DNA from 2 places in the Cupriavidus sp. Agwp_2 genome. Region 2 is predicted to be linked to the other one. Evidence: riboswitches for the same ligand, from Rfam matches in the RefSeq annotation. Region 2 holds a riboswitch; the other holds the start of a gene.
What was found. Region 2 has a riboswitch for glycine ahead of LPA45_RS24800 (D-amino acid dehydrogenase). Riboswitches for the same ligand answer to the same signal wherever they lie in the genome.
Positions count from the first base shown of each region.

Region 1 (8,563 bases), on a different replicon from region 2:
GGCGTGCAGCGTCGACAGCCGCACCGCATCGGGATCTTCCTCGCGACCTTCGAGCATGCTCATCAGCGCCACGGTCTGTGTCAGTTCGAGCAGGTTCTTGCCTTCGCTGCCGAAGCCGTCGGCGTTGTCGAAGCCCGTTGCTTCCTCGCCGTCGGCCGCTTCGGGCTTGGTGCCCTTGCGCTTGAGCCACTCCAGGAACTCGAGGGTATTGGTCCAGCGCGACTGTGCCTGCCGTTCGTCGAAGCTGTCGTACAGGTAGGCCTCGTAGTGGATGCCGGCCATCATGTCGTCTAGCACTTCGGTGGCCGGGTCCTTGGCCGCGCGGTCGGCCAGCCGCACCATCGATTCGCAGAACACCCGCAGCGGCTCCAGCTGGCGCGGCTGCAGCTTGCCTTCGATGCCGCCCATCATCGCCGCTTCGAACAGCGAGACCTTGGCCTGCCCGGCGAACGTGCCCAGCACTTCCAGCGTGGTGTTGCCAACGCCGCGGCGCGGCGTGGTGATCGCGCGGATGAAGGCGGGATCGTCGTCGGGGTTGGCGATCAGGCGCAGGTAGGCGCAGATGTCCTTGATCTCGGCCTTGTCGAAGAAGCTCTGGCCGCCCGACAGCACATAGGGGATGCGCTCGCGGCGCAGGATCTGCTCGAACAACCTCGCCTGATGGTTGCCGCGGTACAGGATGGCGTAGTCGCGGAACTGCGCGCGGCGCTCGAACTTGTGCGCGGACAGGCGGAACACCACCGACTCGGCCTCGTGCTCCTCGTCGTTCATCGGGTGGATGGCAATGGGGTCGCCCATGCCGTGCTCGCTCCACAGCTTCTTGTCGAACAGCTTGGGATTGTTGGCGATGACCGCGTTTGCCGCCTCGAGGATGCGCACCGTGGAGCGATAGTTCTGCTCCAGCTTGATGACCTTGAGGTTGGGGAAATCTGTCTGCAGCCCGCGCAGGTTATCCAGCGTGGCGCCGCGCCAGCCGTAGATGGCCTGGTCGTCGTCGCCCACCGCGGTAAAGGCCGGCGCGCGCAGGTGCGAGCCGCCCGCCAGCAGCTTGAGCAACTGGTACTGGCAGGCGTTGGTGTCCTGGTATTCGTCGACCAGGAAGTAGCGCAGCCGGTTCTGCCACTTGAGCTGTACCGCTTCATTGCGCGCGAACAGTTCCGCGGGCAGGCGGATCAGGTCGTCGAAGTCGACCGCCTGGTAGGCATGCAGCGTGGCGACGTAGTTGCGGTAGACCAGCGCGGCCTGGTGCTCGTCGGCATTGGCGGCCTGCGCGATGGCGGCCTCCGGATCGATCATGCCGTTTTTCCACAGCGAGATCGTGCTCTGCACGCCGCGAATCAGCTTCTTGTCGGTGGTGCCGAGCTGCTCCTGGATCAGGCCGAAGCAGTCGTCCGAATCCATGATCGAGAACTGTGGCTTCAGGCCGACGTGTTCCGCCTCCATGCGCAGGATCTGCACGCCCAGCGAGTGGAAGGTACAGACCGTCAGCTGCTTGAGCGGGATGCGCTTGCCTTCGCGCGTGGTCTTGCCTTCCATCAGCTTGCCGATGCGCTCCTGCATCTCCTTGGCGGCCTTGTTGGTGAAGGTGACGGCGGCGATATGGCGCGGCTCGAAGCCTTTGTCCTCGATCAGGTGCGCGATCTTCTGCGTGATGACGCGGGTCTTGCCGGAGCCCGCCCCGGCCAGCACCAGGCAGGGGCCGTCCAGGTAGCGGACGGCTTCGGATTGGGCGGAATTCAGGCCGTGGCTCATGTGAAAGGCGCTCGGGAAATGAAGCGGAATGGGGCGAATGAATGGGGCGTACGAGGCGCGCGCCATGGGCAGCACACGTGCCCGGCGGCAAAGCTTTCGATGCTAACACGCTGGGCCTGGCCGGTCAGTCAGCGCCTGCCGCATCGTCGGCCCTCGTTGTGTCACTGGCGTAACACTTCGTAAAGGCCGGAGCCAATGAACGTGCACCAGGCTCTAACTGTTATGTCCAGGCGTGTCTCGGACATGCAATATCCATCACTCGGAGCCAACAATGAAAACCCTGCAGACATTGACCAAAGTGACCCTGATCGGCGCGATGGTCGCGGCATTCGCCGGTTGCGCGGACATGACCCCGAAGCAACGCAACACCGCCATCGGCGCGGGTGCGGGCGCCGTGGGCGGCGCCGTCCTGACCGAGGGCAGCGCACTGGGTACGCTGGGCGGCGCGGCCGTGGGCGGCGTGATCGGTAATGTCGTGACCGACGACAAGAAAAAGTAAGCCTCTCGCCAGACCCGGCTTCACGCCCCTGGCGGCGGGGCGCAGGAACGGGTACAGCCGCCGGGCGGCCGTCCGGCTTGGTTTGACAAAGGCCGGGGCCTCCCGTACATTGCGCGCATCCGACCGGGAGAGCGCGCAGAACTGCGCCGCCGAAGGGGTATCACCCGAAAACTCTCAGGCACCACGGACCGTTCGGATCGGCATGCAACATGCACACGATGCATGCCGCACTCTGGAGAGCGGCACCCGCCATTCGTGGCGAGCGTGCCCACCGAAGGGGCGCGCGAGGATGGGGTTCAACGAATCCGCCTCGTAATCTCTCAGGTATCGAGGACAGAGGGGTCATCCGCCGCAGCGGATTGCTTGCCTATTGGCATGGCGATCGTTGCGGCGGATGACCCTTTTTTGTTTTCGCAACCCGACATTGCCCCCGAGGATTCCATGACGCTCCAGGCCACGCCCCTCAACGCCATCCACCGCGCCCTCGGCGCCCGCATGGTCGACTTCGGCGGCTGGGACATGCCGGTCAACTACGGCTCCCAGATCGAAGAGCACAACGCCGTGCGCACCGACGCCGGCATGTTCGACGTGTCGCATATGTGCGTGGTCGATCTCAACGGCCCCAATACCCGCACCTTCCTGCGCGGCCTGCTGGCCAACAACGTCGACAAGCTGCAGACGCCCGGCAAGGCGCTGTACTCGTGCATGCTGGACGAGAAAGGCGGTGTCATCGATGACCTGATCGTCTATTTCTTTGCCGAGGACCGTTTCCGCCTGGTGGTCAACGCCGGCACCGCGGTCGGCGATATCGACTGGATCCGCGCGCGCAATGACGCCACCGGCAGCGGCGTGACCATCACCCCGCGTCGTGAAGACGTCGCGCCCGCGGGCGTGCAGCCGCTGGCGATCGTCGCAGTCCAGGGCCCTGACGCCCGCGCCAAGGTGTGGAGCACGTTCCCGTCGACCCAACCTTCCGATGCGCTCAAGCCCTTCAACGCTGTCGTGGTCCAGGATCCCGCCCTGGGCGAGGTCATGGTCGCGCGCACCGGCTACACCGGCGAAGACGGTTTCGAGCTGGTGGTGCCGGCCGCAAGCGTCGCCGGCCTGTGGGAAAAGCTGAATGCCGCGGGCGTGCGCCCGGCCGGCCTGGGCGCGCGCGACACGCTACGCCTGGAAGCCGGCATGAACCTGTACGGCCAGGACATGGACATCAGCACCTCGCCGCTGGACGCCGGCCTGGCCTGGACTGTGGACCTGCAGAGCGAACGCGACTTCACCGGCAAGGGGGCGCTGGCCGCCGCCGGTTCTCGCCAGCAGTTCCTTGGCCTCATCCTGCGTGATAAAGGCGGCGTGCTGCGCGCCCACCAGAAGGTCATCACCCCCGCCGGTGACGGCGAAATCACTAGCGGCACCTTCAGCCCCTCACTGTCGCAATCGATCGCGTTCGCACGCCTGCCGCAAGGCGTGAATGTCGGCGACACGGTGCAGGTGGAGATCCGCGACCGCAAACTCAACGCGACTGTGGTTAAACTGCCGTTTGTGCGTAATGGCAAGGCACTCGTGAGCTAAGGGAAACACCCGCTCACCCAACGGTCGCCCTCGCCTGCCGGCAGCGTTGCCGGGCAGGCATCACCCAACAAGAAACAGATCTGAATCCGGAGAACCTTCATGAATTTCCCCGCCGACCTCAAATACACCGAATCGCATGAGTGGGTGCGCGTCGAAGCCGACGGCACGCTCACCATCGGCATCACCGACCACGCACAGGACGCATTGGGCGACATCGTCTTCCTGGAACTGCCCGAAGTGGGCAAGTCGGTCGGTGCCGGCGACGCGCTGGCAGTGGTCGAATCGGTGAAGGCCGCTTCCGACATCTATGCCCCGGTGGCCGGCGAAGTGATCGCCGTGAACGAGGCCGCCACGGCTGCGCCGGAAAGCGTCAACGCCAACGCCTTCGACGCCTGGCTGTTCAAGCTCAAGCCGGCCAACAGCGACGACGTCAACGGCCTGATGTCGGCCGACGCGTACAAGGCCAGCGTCGGCGCCTGATCGACACACAGCATTTGCAGCGCCGCGGCACGGCTGACCACCTGCCGCAGCGCTCCCCACGAGGTTCTTGCCAATGAACGCCCCGCTTCCCATGAACGCCGCCCAAGGTAACCGGCCCACGCTGGCCGAACTGGAGGCGCGCGACGCCTTCGCCGCCCGCCATATCGGCCCCGATACCGCCGAACAGCAGCACATGCTGAAGGTGCTCGGCTACGACAGCCGCGCCGCGCTGATCGACGCCGTGATCCCCGCCGCCATCCGCCGCCGCGACGGCATGCCGATGGGCGAGTTCACCGAGCCGCTGAACGAAGAAGCCGCGCTGGCCAGGCTGCGCGGCCTGGCGCGCAAGAACCGCGTGCTGAAGAGCTTTATCGGGCAGGGCTACTACAACACCGTCACGCCCGCGGTCGTGCTGCGCAATATCTTCGAGAACCCCGCCTGGTATACCGCCTACACGCCCTACCAGCCGGAAATCTCGCAGGGCCGCCTGGAAGCCATGCTGAACTTCCAGCAGATGGTCACCGACCTGACGGGCCTGGATATCGCCAACGCGTCGATGCTGGACGAAGGCACCGCCGCCGCGGAAGCGATGACGCTGCTGCAGCGCGTGAACAAGCACGACTCCAACACCTTCTTTGTCGCCGACGACGTACTGCCGCAGACGCTGGAAGTGGTACGCACGCGCGCGCTGCCGCTGGGCATTGAAGTGAAGGTCGGCCCCGCCGCCGACGCCGCTGCCGCGGGCGCCTTCGGCGTGCTGCTGCAGTACCCGGGCGTGAATGGCGACATTGCTGACTATCGCGCCATCGCCGACGCCGTGCACGCCGCCGGCGGCCTGGTGGTGGCTGCCGCCGACCTGCTGGCGCTGACGCTGATCGCGGCGCCGGGCGAATGGGGTGCCGATGTCGCCGTGGGCAACTCGCAGCGCTTCGGCGTGCCGCTGGGCTTTGGCGGCCCGCATGCCGGCTACATGGCGGTGAAGGATGCGTTCAAGCGCTCGATGCCGGGCCGCCTGGTAGGCGTGACCGTCGATGCGCAAGGCAACAAGGCGTATCGCCTGGCGCTGCAGACGCGCGAGCAGCATATCCGCCGCGAAAAGGCCACCTCCAACATCTGTACCGCACAGGTGCTGCTGGCGGTGATGGCGTCGATGTATGCCGTGTACCACGGCCCGCAAGGCCTGAAGCGCATCGCGCAGCGCGTGCATCGCCTGGCCGCCACGCTGGCCGCCGGCCTGGAGCAGCTCGGCTTCGCCCGCACCAACGCCACCTTCTTCGACACGCTGACGCTGGAAACCGGCTTCAACACCGAAGCCATCCACGCCGCCGCCACCGCACGCGGCATCAACCTGCGCCATGCCGGCGCCACACGCGTCGGCATCTCGCTGGACGAGACCGCCACCCGCGCCGACGTGGTAGCGCTGTGGGAGATCTTCACGCAAGGCAAGCCGCTGCCGGCGGGCCTCGACTTCGACAAGCTCGAAGCCGCCACCAATGACGCTTTCCCGGCCGAGCTGGCGCGCACCAGTGAATACCTGGCGCACCCGGTGTTCAACACCCACCACGCCGAGCACGAGATGCTGCGCTACCTGCGCATGCTGGCCGACAAGGACCTGGCGCTGGACCGCACCATGATCCCGCTGGGCTCGTGCACGATGAAGCTGAACGCCACCAGCGAGATGATCCCGGTGACGTGGCCCGAGTTCAGCCAGATCCACCCGTTCGCGCCGCTGGACCAGACCGTGGGCTACCGCGAGATGATCGACCAGCTCGAAGCCATGCTGTGCGCTGCCACCGGCTACGCCGCGGTCAGCCTGCAGCCCAACGCCGGCTCGCAGGGCGAGTACGCGGGCCTGCTGATCATCCATGCGTATCACGCCAGCCGTGGCGAAAGCCATCGCGACATCTGCCTGATCCCATCGTCGGCACACGGCACCAACCCGGCGTCGGCGCAGATGGCCGGCATGAAGGTCGTCGTGGTGGCCTGCGACGAGAACGGCAACGTCGACCTGGAAGACCTGGCGAAAAAGGCCGGGCAGCACAGCAAGAACCTGGCTGCGATCATGATCACCTACCCGTCCACGCACGGCGTGTTCGAGCAGGGCGTGCAGCAGATCTGCGAGATCGTGCACCAGCACGGCGGCCAGGTCTATGTCGACGGCGCCAACATGAACGCGATGGTCGGCACCGCCGCCCCGGGCCAGTTCGGTGGCGACGTGTCGCACCTGAACCTGCACAAGACCTTCTGCATCCCGCACGGCGGCGGCGGCCCCGGCGTGGGCCCCGTTGCGGTCGGCGCGCACCTGGCGGACTTCCTGCCCAACCAGGACAGCGTCGGTTATCGCCGTGACGACCGCGGCATCGGCGGCGTGTCGGCGGCACCATTCGGCTCGGCCAGCATCCTGCCGATCTCGTGGATGTATGTCGCGATGATGGGTTCGGCCGGCCTGACCGCTGCCACCGAGAACGCGATCCTGGCGGCCAACTACGTGGCCAAGCGCCTGGCGCCGTACTACCCGGTGCTGTACACCGGCCAGCACGACCTGGTCGCGCACGAGTGCATCCTGGACGTGCGCCCCCTGCAGAAGGAAACCGGCATCAGCAACGAAGACGTGGCCAAGCGCCTGATGGACTACGGCTTCCACGCCCCGACCATGAGCTTCCCGGTGCCGGGCACGCTGATGATCGAGCCGACCGAGAGCGAGGCGCTGCACGAGCTGGACCGCTTTATCGATGCGATGATCGCGATCCGCCAGGAAATCGGCCGCGTCGCCGACGGTACTTTCGACCGCGAGGACAACCCGCTCAAGCACGCGCCGCACACCGCCGCGGTGGTGACCGCCGACGAGTGGACCCACAAGTACACGCGCGAGGAAGCCGCTTATCCGGTGGCATCGCTGCGCACGCAGAAGTACTGGCCGCCGGTCGGCCGTGCCGACAACGTGTACGGCGACCGCAACCTGTTCTGCAGCTGCGTGCCGGTCAGCGACTACGTGGTCGACTAAGCCACGCCGAAGGGCCGCCGCCGACGCGGTGGCCCACGCACTATGCTCAAGGCAGCGGGCCCGCCTGCGCGGCGCCCGCCTTCGCCACTTCGACCGCCTAACAAGAGCCTCTGCAGGGCCACCCCCATTGCTGGAGACATTCCGTGGCAGTCAGCGTCTTCGATCTGTTCAAGGTGGGCATCGGCCCGTCGAGCTCGCATACCGTGGGCCCGATGCGCGCGGCCCTGATGTTCGCGCAGGGGCTGGAGCGCGATGGCCTGCTGCCTCAGGTGGCCAGCGTACGGGTCGAGCTGTATGGCTCGCTCGGCGCCACTGGCAAGGGCCATGGCACCGACAAGGGCGTGATGCTCGGCCTGATGGGCGAGTCGCCCGACACCATCGATCCCGATTCCATCGACACACGCCTCGCGGCGTTGCGCAAGAGCCGCGAGCTTTCGCTGCTGGGCCGCCATATCGTGCCGTTCGTGGAAAAGGAACACATCGCCTTCTACCGGCGCGAGGCACTGGCCGAGCATCCCAACGGCATGAAGTTCCATGCCTTCGACAGCGGCGGCGCCAGCCTGCGCGAAGCGCGCTACCTGTCGGTGGGCGGCGGCTTCGTGGTCACCGCGGGCGCACCCAATACGCAGGTGCTTGCCGCCGCGCAGCAATTGCCGCATCCGTTCCGCAGCGGCAAGGACATGCTGGAGATGGCACAGGCCAGCGGCAAGAGCATCGCGCGCCTGATGCTGGAAAACGAACTGACCTGGCGCAGCGAGCAAGAGGTCTTCGACGGCCTGCTGCATATCTGGGACGTGATGCAGGCCTGCGTCGCGCGCGGCTGCCGCACCGATGGCGAACTGCCGGGGCCCTTTAAAGTCAAGCGGCGTGCGCCCGAGCTGTTCCGCAGCCTGACCGAGCGCGCCGAACGCACGTTGTCGGATCCGCTGTCGGTCATGGACTGGGTCAACCTGTACGCCATTGCCGTCAATGAAGAGAACGCGGCCGGCGGGCGCGTGGTGACCGCGCCGACCAATGGCGCGGCCGGCATCATTCCCGCCGTGCTGCATTACTACGACCGCTTCGTGCCGGGCGCGAACAAGCAGGGCGTGGTCGACTTCCTGCTGACCGCGGGCGCGATCGGTCTGCTGTACAAGCTCAACGCATCGATCTCCGGCGCCGAAGTCGGCTGCCAGGGCGAGGTCGGCGTGGCCTGCTCGATGGCGGCCGGCGCGCTCGCCGCGGTACAGGGCGGCAGCCCGGCGCAAGTGGAGAACGCA
Region 1 covers NZ_CP088083.1:3,647,874-3,656,436, forward strand. Annotated here, with positions in the region: gene LPA45_RS17145 (UvrD-helicase domain-containing protein) at 1-1,752, opposite strand, end outside; gene LPA45_RS17150 (glycine zipper 2TM domain-containing protein) at 2,024-2,251, shown strand; glycine riboswitch at 2,366-2,452, shown strand; glycine riboswitch at 2,474-2,598, shown strand; gene gcvT (glycine cleavage system aminomethyltransferase GcvT) at 2,693-3,820, shown strand; gene gcvH (glycine cleavage system protein GcvH) at 3,920-4,300, shown strand; gene gcvP (aminomethyl-transferring glycine dehydrogenase) at 4,374-7,304, shown strand; gene LPA45_RS17170 (L-serine ammonia-lyase) at 7,448-8,563, shown strand, end outside.
Region 1: linked by a shared signal. The riboswitch ahead of gcvT (glycine cleavage system aminomethyltransferase GcvT) and the one ahead of LPA45_RS24800 (D-amino acid dehydrogenase) in region 2 are both predicted to bind glycine.

Region 2 (8,563 bases):
AGATCGCGGCGACGCTCAAGCGTCCGAAGGTGAAGATCGTCGGCGCCGGCGAATACGTCAAGGGCCAGCTGGGCGGCGAGGTCGACCTGAGCTGGTCGGGTGCGAAGTTCTCCGGCGCGGCCGCATTCGCGGAAGCCGGCGTGACCCCGGCCGACATCAAGTACGCCTCGATCTACGACAGCTTCACCATCACCGTGCTGATGCAGCTGGAAGACCTGGGCTTCTGCAAGAAGGGCGAGGGCGGCAAGTTCGTGGCCGACGGCAACCTGATCTCGGGCGTCGGCAAGCTGCCGTTCAATACCGATGGCGGCGGCCTGTGCAACAACCACCCGGCCAACCGCGGCGGCATCACCAAGGTGATCGAGGCGGTGCGCCAGTTGCGCGGCGAAGCGCATCCGGCGGTGCAGGTGAAGAACTGCGACCTGGCGCTGGCGCAAGGCACCGGCGGCTACCTGGGCTCGCGCCACGGCAGCGCCACCCTGATCCTCGAGCGCGAATAATGAACGATCGCCGGAGCAACTGACATGACGACCCCACACACTCCCATGGCCTACAAGGCCCCGGACGAACAGCCCGACAACGTCGAGTTCTGGCAGGCCGCGCGCGAAGGCCGCCTGCTGGTCAAGCACTGCCAGTCGTGCGGCAAGACGCACTGGTATCCGCGCACGCTGTGCCCGTTCTGCATGGGCGATACGGTCTGGAAGACCGCCAGCGGCCGTGGCACCATCTACTCGTACAGCGTCACGCGCAAGGCTGGCCCGCAGCCGTTCTGCATTGCCTATGTGAAGCTCGACGAGGGCGTGACCATGATGACCCATATCGTCGATTGCGATCTCGATGAGGTCCGCATCGGGCAGAAGGTGAAGGTCAAGTTCGCGCCCAGCGTGGACGGCGCGCCAGTGCCGGTGTTTGCGCCGGCCTGAGTAGTTCACGGCGGGCGGTGGCGCTTCACTCCGTGAAGGCTTACGCCCTCTCCCCCACCCCTCTCCCGCAGGCGAGGGGAGCGTATGCGGAGGGTAGTAGCAAGCTCGAACGCCTTCGCCCGCGATGGTTTTCTCCCTCTCCCGGCCCCTCTCCCGCTCGCGGGAGAGGGGCTGGGGGAGAGGGCCGGCGCTGGCAATAGCGACGCGCTTAACACGCGATCTCAAGCCTTGGCAATTGCCAGCGAACCCACGCCCGGCATCTTCGGCTCAAGCAGCGCCTGCGCCACCACCCCGGCCACCATATCCGCCGTCACCGCTGACAACGTCCAGCCAAGGTGCCCGTGCCCGGTGTTGTAGAAGATGCAGCGCGCCCGCCCGCGGCCCACGCGCGGCAGCATGTCGGGCAGCATCGGCCGCAGCCCCGCCCATGGCACCACGCTGCGCGTGCTGACGCCCGGGAAGCACTGCTGCACCCATTCCACCAGCGGCCGGATGCGGTCGGCGCGGATGTCGCGGTTGAAGCCGTTGAACTCAGCGGTGCCGGCCACGCGGAAGCGGTCGTCGCCGAGGCGGCTGGTGACCAGCTTGGTCTCGTCGTCGAGCAGGCTGACGGTTGGCGCCGCGGCGCGGCTGGCGGCGTCGTCCAGGTTGACGGTGATGGAATAGCCCTTGACCGGATAGATGTTGACGCGGTCGCCCAGCCCGGCGGCCAGCGCGCGGCTCACGGTACCGGCGCAGATCACCGCGCCATCGAAGGTCGAGGTGGTGCTTTCCGCGCCTTCCTGAACCGTGACGCGGGCGCTGCGGCCATCGGTGGTGACATTGCGCACGTCCTCGCCGTAGCGGCAGCGCACGCCCATGCGTTCGATGGCGGCGGCCAGGCCGCTGGTGAACTTGTGGATATCGCCGGTCGAATCGCTTTCGGTGAAATAACCGCCGTAGTACGTGCCGGCCAGCGTCGGCTCGATCGCGCGCATTTCCGCCGGCGTCACCGCCCGGCGCTCCAGCCCGCCCTGTGCCAGCAGCGCCGAGACGCGGCCCGCATGCTCGAAACCGGCCTTGTCGCGGTAGATATGCAGGATGCCTTCGCGCTTGTGGTCAAAGTCGATGCCTTCCTGCGCCGCCCACGCGAACAGGTGCTCGCGCGCCGCGATGGCCAGGCGCGCGGTCTCGATGGTGTTGCGTCGGTAGTGCGGGATCGAGGCAATGAACCCGGCGAACCAGCTCAGCTTGTGCCAGTTCGGGCGCGGGTTCACCAGCAGCGGCGCATCGCTGCGCAGCATCCACTTCAGGCCCTTGATGATGGTGGACCAGTGCGTCCAGACCTCGGCGTTGGAGGCGGACAGCTGTCCGCCGTTGGCGAACGAGGTTTCCATCGCGGCGTAGCGGTGCCGCTCGAACAGGGTGACGGAGAATCCGCGCCGGGCGAGCGCGTAGGCCGTGGTGACACCGGTGATGCCACCGCCGATGACGGCGATTGTCTTCATGATCTGGCAGTCCAGAAACGTCGGGATTGGAGCCCGTACGCGACATGCGTAGCGGACGCCCCCTCTGTTCCTGACCTGAGAGATTCACGACAGTCACCGGGGTGCCGGTAGTACCGGTGGCGAGGGCCGCTTGCTCCTTCGGTATGCCGGCTGACGATGGCGGCATTCTTCAGAGTGCTGTGACGCGTGATACCGGTCCTTTTGCCTGAGAGTTTCCGGGGCGGTTGCTCCTTCGGCGCTGTCCGCGGCGGCTGCCGCCGGATCAGTCTCTCCCAGCATCACGTTGGCGCGAACGCCAATCCGGGCAAATCTAGAGACAAAGGCCGCATGTGGGTATGCGGGTAAACGCGTATAGAACTTGATGCCCCCGCATGGGCGGTCGAGTCACTTCCGTTCTGGCGCGGCGCTATGTCGCACTGCGGCAATCCATCCCGCCACCTAGAATGTCAGCACTCGCTACGCGGAGGAAGTGCGCCGTACCACGAGCCGGATACGGCGCACCGGTCGGGCGAGCCAGAAGAACAGAAAAGGTATTTCAGTGACAAGAAATCGGATTGCGCTGGCCGCTTCGGCCGCGCTGATGGGCCCCGGCATCGCCGGCGCGCAGGCGGATGGACCCGTCAGCGCGCCGCAACCGTTGCAGGAAGTCGTGGTCTCGGCCAGGACCGAGCGCGGCGAAACGCCCGCCACGCCGCCCAATACGCCATCGCCCGCCTACGGCATCAGCGCCGCGCGCATGGCGGACTTCAACGTCGTCAACACCGAAGACGCGCTCAAGTACGCGCCCAACCTCGCCGTGCGCAAGCGCTTCATCGGCGATATGAATTCGATCATCTCGGTGCGCAGCACCAGCTCGCGCCAGTCGGCGCGCGGGCTGGTCTATGCCGACGGCCTGCTGCTGTCCAACCTGCTGGGCTCCGATTTCACCTTCCCGCCGCGCTGGTCGCTGGTCAATGCCGCCGAGATCGAGCGCGTAGACGTGCTGTATGGCCCGTATTCGGCGCTGTACCCCGGCAACTCGCTGGGCGCGACCGTGCTGATCAGCACGCGCACGCCGGAGAAGTTCGAAGGCGATGCCAGCGTGCAGCTGTTCACGCAGCGCTTCAACCTGTATGGCACGCACGACAATTTCAACGGCGTGCACGCCAACGCCTACGTAGGCGACCGCGTCGGACCGTTTTCGTGGCTGGTCAGCGTCGATCGGCAGGACAGCAAGAGCCAGCCGCTGAGCTTCTATACCGCGGCGCGTTCGAACGTGCGCGCCAGCTCGGCCGACAAGCCGGTCACCGGCGCCTATTTCGACCAGGACCAGACCGGCGCCGATCGCACCGTGATGGGCGTCAACAGCGAGGGCGTCACGCATACCGTGCAGGACCAGCTCAAGGTCAAGCTCGGCTACGACATCACCAATACGTTGCAGGCGCAGTTTACTGCCGCCTACTGGCAGCAGGACCGCTCCAGCACCACCGCCAGCTACCTGCGCGATGCCAACGGCAACGTGGTGTCGAGCGGCCCGGTCAATATCGGCGGCTTCCGCTACGTGATCCCCGCCAACGCGTTTGCGCCGAGCAACGGCGAAGACGCGCGCTGGCTGTATGGCCTGTCGCTGCGCACGCGCAACGAGACCGGGTGGAACTTCTCCGGCGTGGCGTCATTGTTCGACGTCAGCAAGGACATCAGCCGCACCGCCAGTACTGCGGGCAATGGCCCGGGCACGGTGACCTATGGCGACGGCACCGGCTGGCGCACGCTCGACCTGAAGGCCGACTACCGCCCGCAGCAGCTCAAGGGCGGCCACTGGGTCACCTTCGGCTACCACTACGACAACTACCGGCTCAGCAACACCACCTACAACACCTCGGACTGGCAGGCGGGCACCATCTCCGCCTTCAACAACGCCTTTGCCGGCAAGACCGAGACGCAGGCGCTGTATGCGCAGGACGCGTGGTACTTCGCCGAGGACTGGAAGCTGATCCCGGGCGTGCGCTGGGAACACTGGCGCGCCTATGACGGCAGCCGCAGCCAGCCGGGCGTGAATGTCGCATACCCGGTGCGCAGCGAGTCCAACTGGTCGCCCAAGCTGGCGCTGGAAAAAGCCATCGGCCAGGACTGGCTGGGCCGGCTGTCGCTCGGCCAGGCCTACCGCTACCCGACCGTCGCCGAGCTGTTCCAGGGCCGTATCACCGGCACCTCGCTGATCAACAACGATCCCAACCTGAAGCCGGAACGCTCGTTCTCGAAGGACCTGACCTTCGAGCGCACGGTCGACCGTTCGTACTTCCGCGTGTCGGTGTACGAGGACGACATCCGCGATGCGCTGGTCAGCCAGACCAACACCACGGTGTTCCCCACGGTCACCAGCTTCCAGAACGTGGATCGCGTGCGCACGCGCGGCATCGAACTGGCCTACGACGGGCGCGACGTGCTGTTCAGTGGCTTCGACCTGTCGGCCAGCGGCGCGTACAACCACTCCAAGACGCTGGAGAACGCCAACAACCCGGCATCGGTGGGCAAGTATTTCTATCGCATCCCGCAGTGGCGCGCGAACCTGGTCGGCACTTACCGCTTCACGCCGGCATGGGCGGGCACGCTGGCAATGACCTATTCGGGGCGGCAGTACAATACGCTCGACAACAGCGACGTCAATCCCGACACCTTCGGCGGCACCAGCAGTTTCCTGACCTTCGACGTCAAGGTGACGTACAAGCCCGTCAAGAACGTGCGTCTCGGGCTTGGCATCGACAACCTGACCGACCAGCGTTACTTCGTCTACCACCCCTACCCGGGCCGGACGTTCTACGCCGAGGCCAAGCTTTCCTTCTGAGTGCCGTGACCAGCCCGACCCCGACCCTGCCCATGCAGCGCCTGCACCGCAGCTTCCGATTCCTTGCCGCCGGCGTGATCGCCTGCATGGCGTTCGCCGCGATGGCGCAGTCTCATGGCGGCCACGCCGGCCACGGTGCGCAAAGCCCGGCGCCGAAGGCAATGAGCGAACTTGGCACCGGCGCCGCCTTCGATCGCGATGGCCGCCTGTGGATCGCCTACAAGGACGGCCAGCACGTGGCGGTGCGCGCGTCGACCGACCGGGGCCGCAGCTTCGGGCCGGCGCAGCACGTCAACAGCGTGCCCGAGCCGGTTGCGGCCGACCATGACAGCCGGCCCAAGGTAGCAGCGGGGCGCGACGGCGAGATCTATATCACCTGGACCCAGCCGCTGCCCAAGCCGTGGACCGGCTTTATCCGCTTCGCGCGCTCGACCGACGGCGGCAAGACCTTTGCCGCGCCACTGACGGTGCATGCCAACCGCGACCAGATCGCGCACCGCTTCGACGCGGTCGCGGTGGACCCGGCCGGCCGCGTCTTCGTCAGCTGGATCGACAAGCGCGACGTGGTCGCCGCCGAGGCGCGCAAGCAGCCCTATGCGGGCGCCGCGATCTACTACGCGGTCTCGGCCGACCAGGGCAAGAGCTTCCAGGGCGACTACAAGATCGCCGACCAGTCTTGCGAATGCTGCCGCATCGCGCTGGCGCCGACGCCGGACGGCAAGATGCTGGCGCTGTGGCGCCATGTGTTCCCGCCCAACGCGCGCGACCACGCGGTGGCGCTGCTGGGCGCCGACGGCACGCCCACGCCGATGCAGCGCGCTACCTTCGATGACTGGCGCATCGACGCCTGCCCGCACCAGGGCCCGGGCGCCGCGGTGACGCCGGACGGCACGCTGCATATGGTGTGGTTCAACGTGAAGGCAGGCAAGCCGACGGTATCGGTCGGCCGCTTCAAGGACGGCAAGCTGCAGGCGCAGCGTCCGCTGGATGACCCGCGCGCGCAGCATGCCGATATCGTCGCGCTCGACGACCAGCAGATCGTGGTGGCATGGAAATCGTTCGACGGCCGGCAGACGCGGTTGTCGGCGATGCTGTCGCAGGACGGCGGCAAGACCTGGCAGACGCGGCAAGTCGCCGGCACCGCACGCGATTCGGACCAGCCGCACCTGCTTCAGCACGGCGGCCGCGCCTACGTGCTTTGGCGCACCGAGGCCGAAGGCTTCCAGGTCTTTCCGCTGGCGCAGGAGGGCGCATGACGTTCCATCGCAAACTCGTCGCCGCGCTGGCGGGCATGGCGCTCGCGCTCGGCGTCGCCGGCATGTCGCAGGCCGCTGAGCGCGTATCGGTCTTTGAATCCGCCAGCGCGGCGCAGCTCGGCGCCAGCCAGCAGGGCAAGCCCTTCGTGCTGGTGGTGTGGTCGCTCGACTGCGTCTACTGCAAGCGCAATTTCGAAGCCATCGGCAAGCTGCAGGCCAGGCATCGCGGCCTGCGCGTGGTCACGCTGGCCATGGACCGGCCCGACGCGCTGCCGCAGGTGCAGCAACTGCTCAAGCGCGTCAACCTGACGCACAACGCGTGGATGTTCGGCAACGAGCCGCAGGAGCGGCTGCGCTACGCGGTCGATCCCGACTGGATGGGCGAGATGCCGCGCACTTATTTCTATCGCGCCGACGGCCAGCGGCAGGGTGTGTCCGGCGTGATCAGTGACGCCGACTGGGACAAGCACCTGCGCTGGGCCGGCATCGGCGGCTAAGCCGGCCGCCGACCCGTTCCAGAACGCCTTACGACAGATCCGCGGGCAGCTTTCCGCCGTTGGCGGCCAGCTCCTGCATCAGGCGCTTGTGCAGCCAGATGTTCATCCCGGCGGAGTCGTTCGTGTCGCCGCTGTAGTGCAGCTCGCGCGCCAGTTCCTTGCGGTGCTCCAGGCTGCTGTCGATGCCCAGCGCTTTCATCGCATCGACGATGGACGTGCGCCAGTTCAGCGTCTGCCCGCTCTCCTTGACCAGGTTGTCCATGATCGATTCGACGTCCACGCCGGACAGTGGCGCGGGTTTGGCAGCGGTCTGGCCAGCGCTGGCCGCGGGTGCGGCTCCGCCTGCGGGAGACGGGCTTGCCGGCGAGGGTGCCGCGCCCGCGGAGGTTGGCGTACCGGTGGCGGTGCCAGAGGTCGTGGCAGCAGGCTTGGCCCTGCCCAGCAGCTTGTTGAGGATGTCCTTGAAAATGCTCATGGTGGCCTCCTGTCGGTTTGGATAACGGTACGTGGGAGAACAGCGCCATGCAGGAAACGCACCAGCTACGCAGGCCTTGATTCCGGCACGCCACGCTCTGCCGGGTTGTAAATGCTGCATGCAGCGACAGTCATGGCGGCACGTTCCCACGCTCCCCGAACTCACTGAATTTCGCGGCCATGAACTCCACGAACAGCCGGATCCGCGACGACAGCTGGTGCCGCTGGTGATAGACCGCGTAGATGTCGGCCTCCGGCGTGGCGTACTGCGGCAGCACCTGAACCAGCCGGCCGCTGCGCAAGAAGCGTTCGATATCCCATTCCGCCCGCATCAGGATGCCGTGGCCTTCCAGCGCCCAGTTAACGGCGATTTCGCCATCGTTGGTGGTCAGGTTGCCGCGCACGCGCACGGTTTCGGTACGCGCCTTGGCGCCCTTGCCGGCGGTCAGGCGCCATACGCCGTAGGCGTCGCTGCCTTGCCGTATGCCGATGCAGTTGTGCCGGCGCAGGTCGGCTGGCGTGTTGGGGATGCCATGGTCGCGCAGGTACTTGGGCGACGCGCATAGCAAGCGCCGGTTGGGTGCCAGCTTGCGCGCCACGATGCGTGCATCGGGCGGCTGGCCGAAGCGGATGCAGACGTCGAAGGCGTCTTCATTCAGCGGCGGCGGGTCGGCCGACAGCTGCAGTTGCACGTCGACTTCCGGATAGGCCGCGACGTACTCGGAAATCACCGGCGCCACATGCATGCGGCCGAACCCCAGCGTGGCATTGACGCGCAGCAGGCCGCTGGGCCTGCCCTTGGAGCGCGTCAGCAGCTGGTCCAGGTCTTCGATCTCGCTCAGGATGCGCCGCGCGTGCTCCAAATAGACCTCGCCCTCGGGTGTCAGGCTCATGCGCCGGGTGGTGCGCGTCACCAGCGGCATGCCGATGCGCGCCTCCATCTGCGCCAGCCGCTTGCTGACCGCCGCGGTTGTGATGCCAAGGTCGCGCGCGGCAGCGCTCAGGCTGCCGGCCGTGGCCACCGACGTGAAAAAGCCCAGTTCTGACGGCTGGACGCCTGCGGACGATGCCATGGCACCTTTAATTTCAAGTTAAGAATGGT
Region 2 covers NZ_CP088084.1:1,558,506-1,567,068, reverse strand. Annotated here, with positions in the region: gene LPA45_RS24810 (thiolase domain-containing protein) at 1-500, shown strand, start outside; gene LPA45_RS24805 (Zn-ribbon domain-containing OB-fold protein) at 525-923, shown strand; gene LPA45_RS24800 (D-amino acid dehydrogenase) at 1,145-2,410, opposite strand; glycine riboswitch at 2,465-2,593, opposite strand; glycine riboswitch at 2,594-2,695, opposite strand; gene LPA45_RS24795 (TonB-dependent receptor) at 2,949-5,234, shown strand; gene LPA45_RS24790 (sialidase family protein) at 5,267-6,490, shown strand; gene LPA45_RS24785 (hypothetical protein) at 6,487-6,987, shown strand; gene LPA45_RS24780 (DUF3597 domain-containing protein) at 7,016-7,462, opposite strand; gene LPA45_RS24775 (LysR family transcriptional regulator) at 7,593-8,534, opposite strand.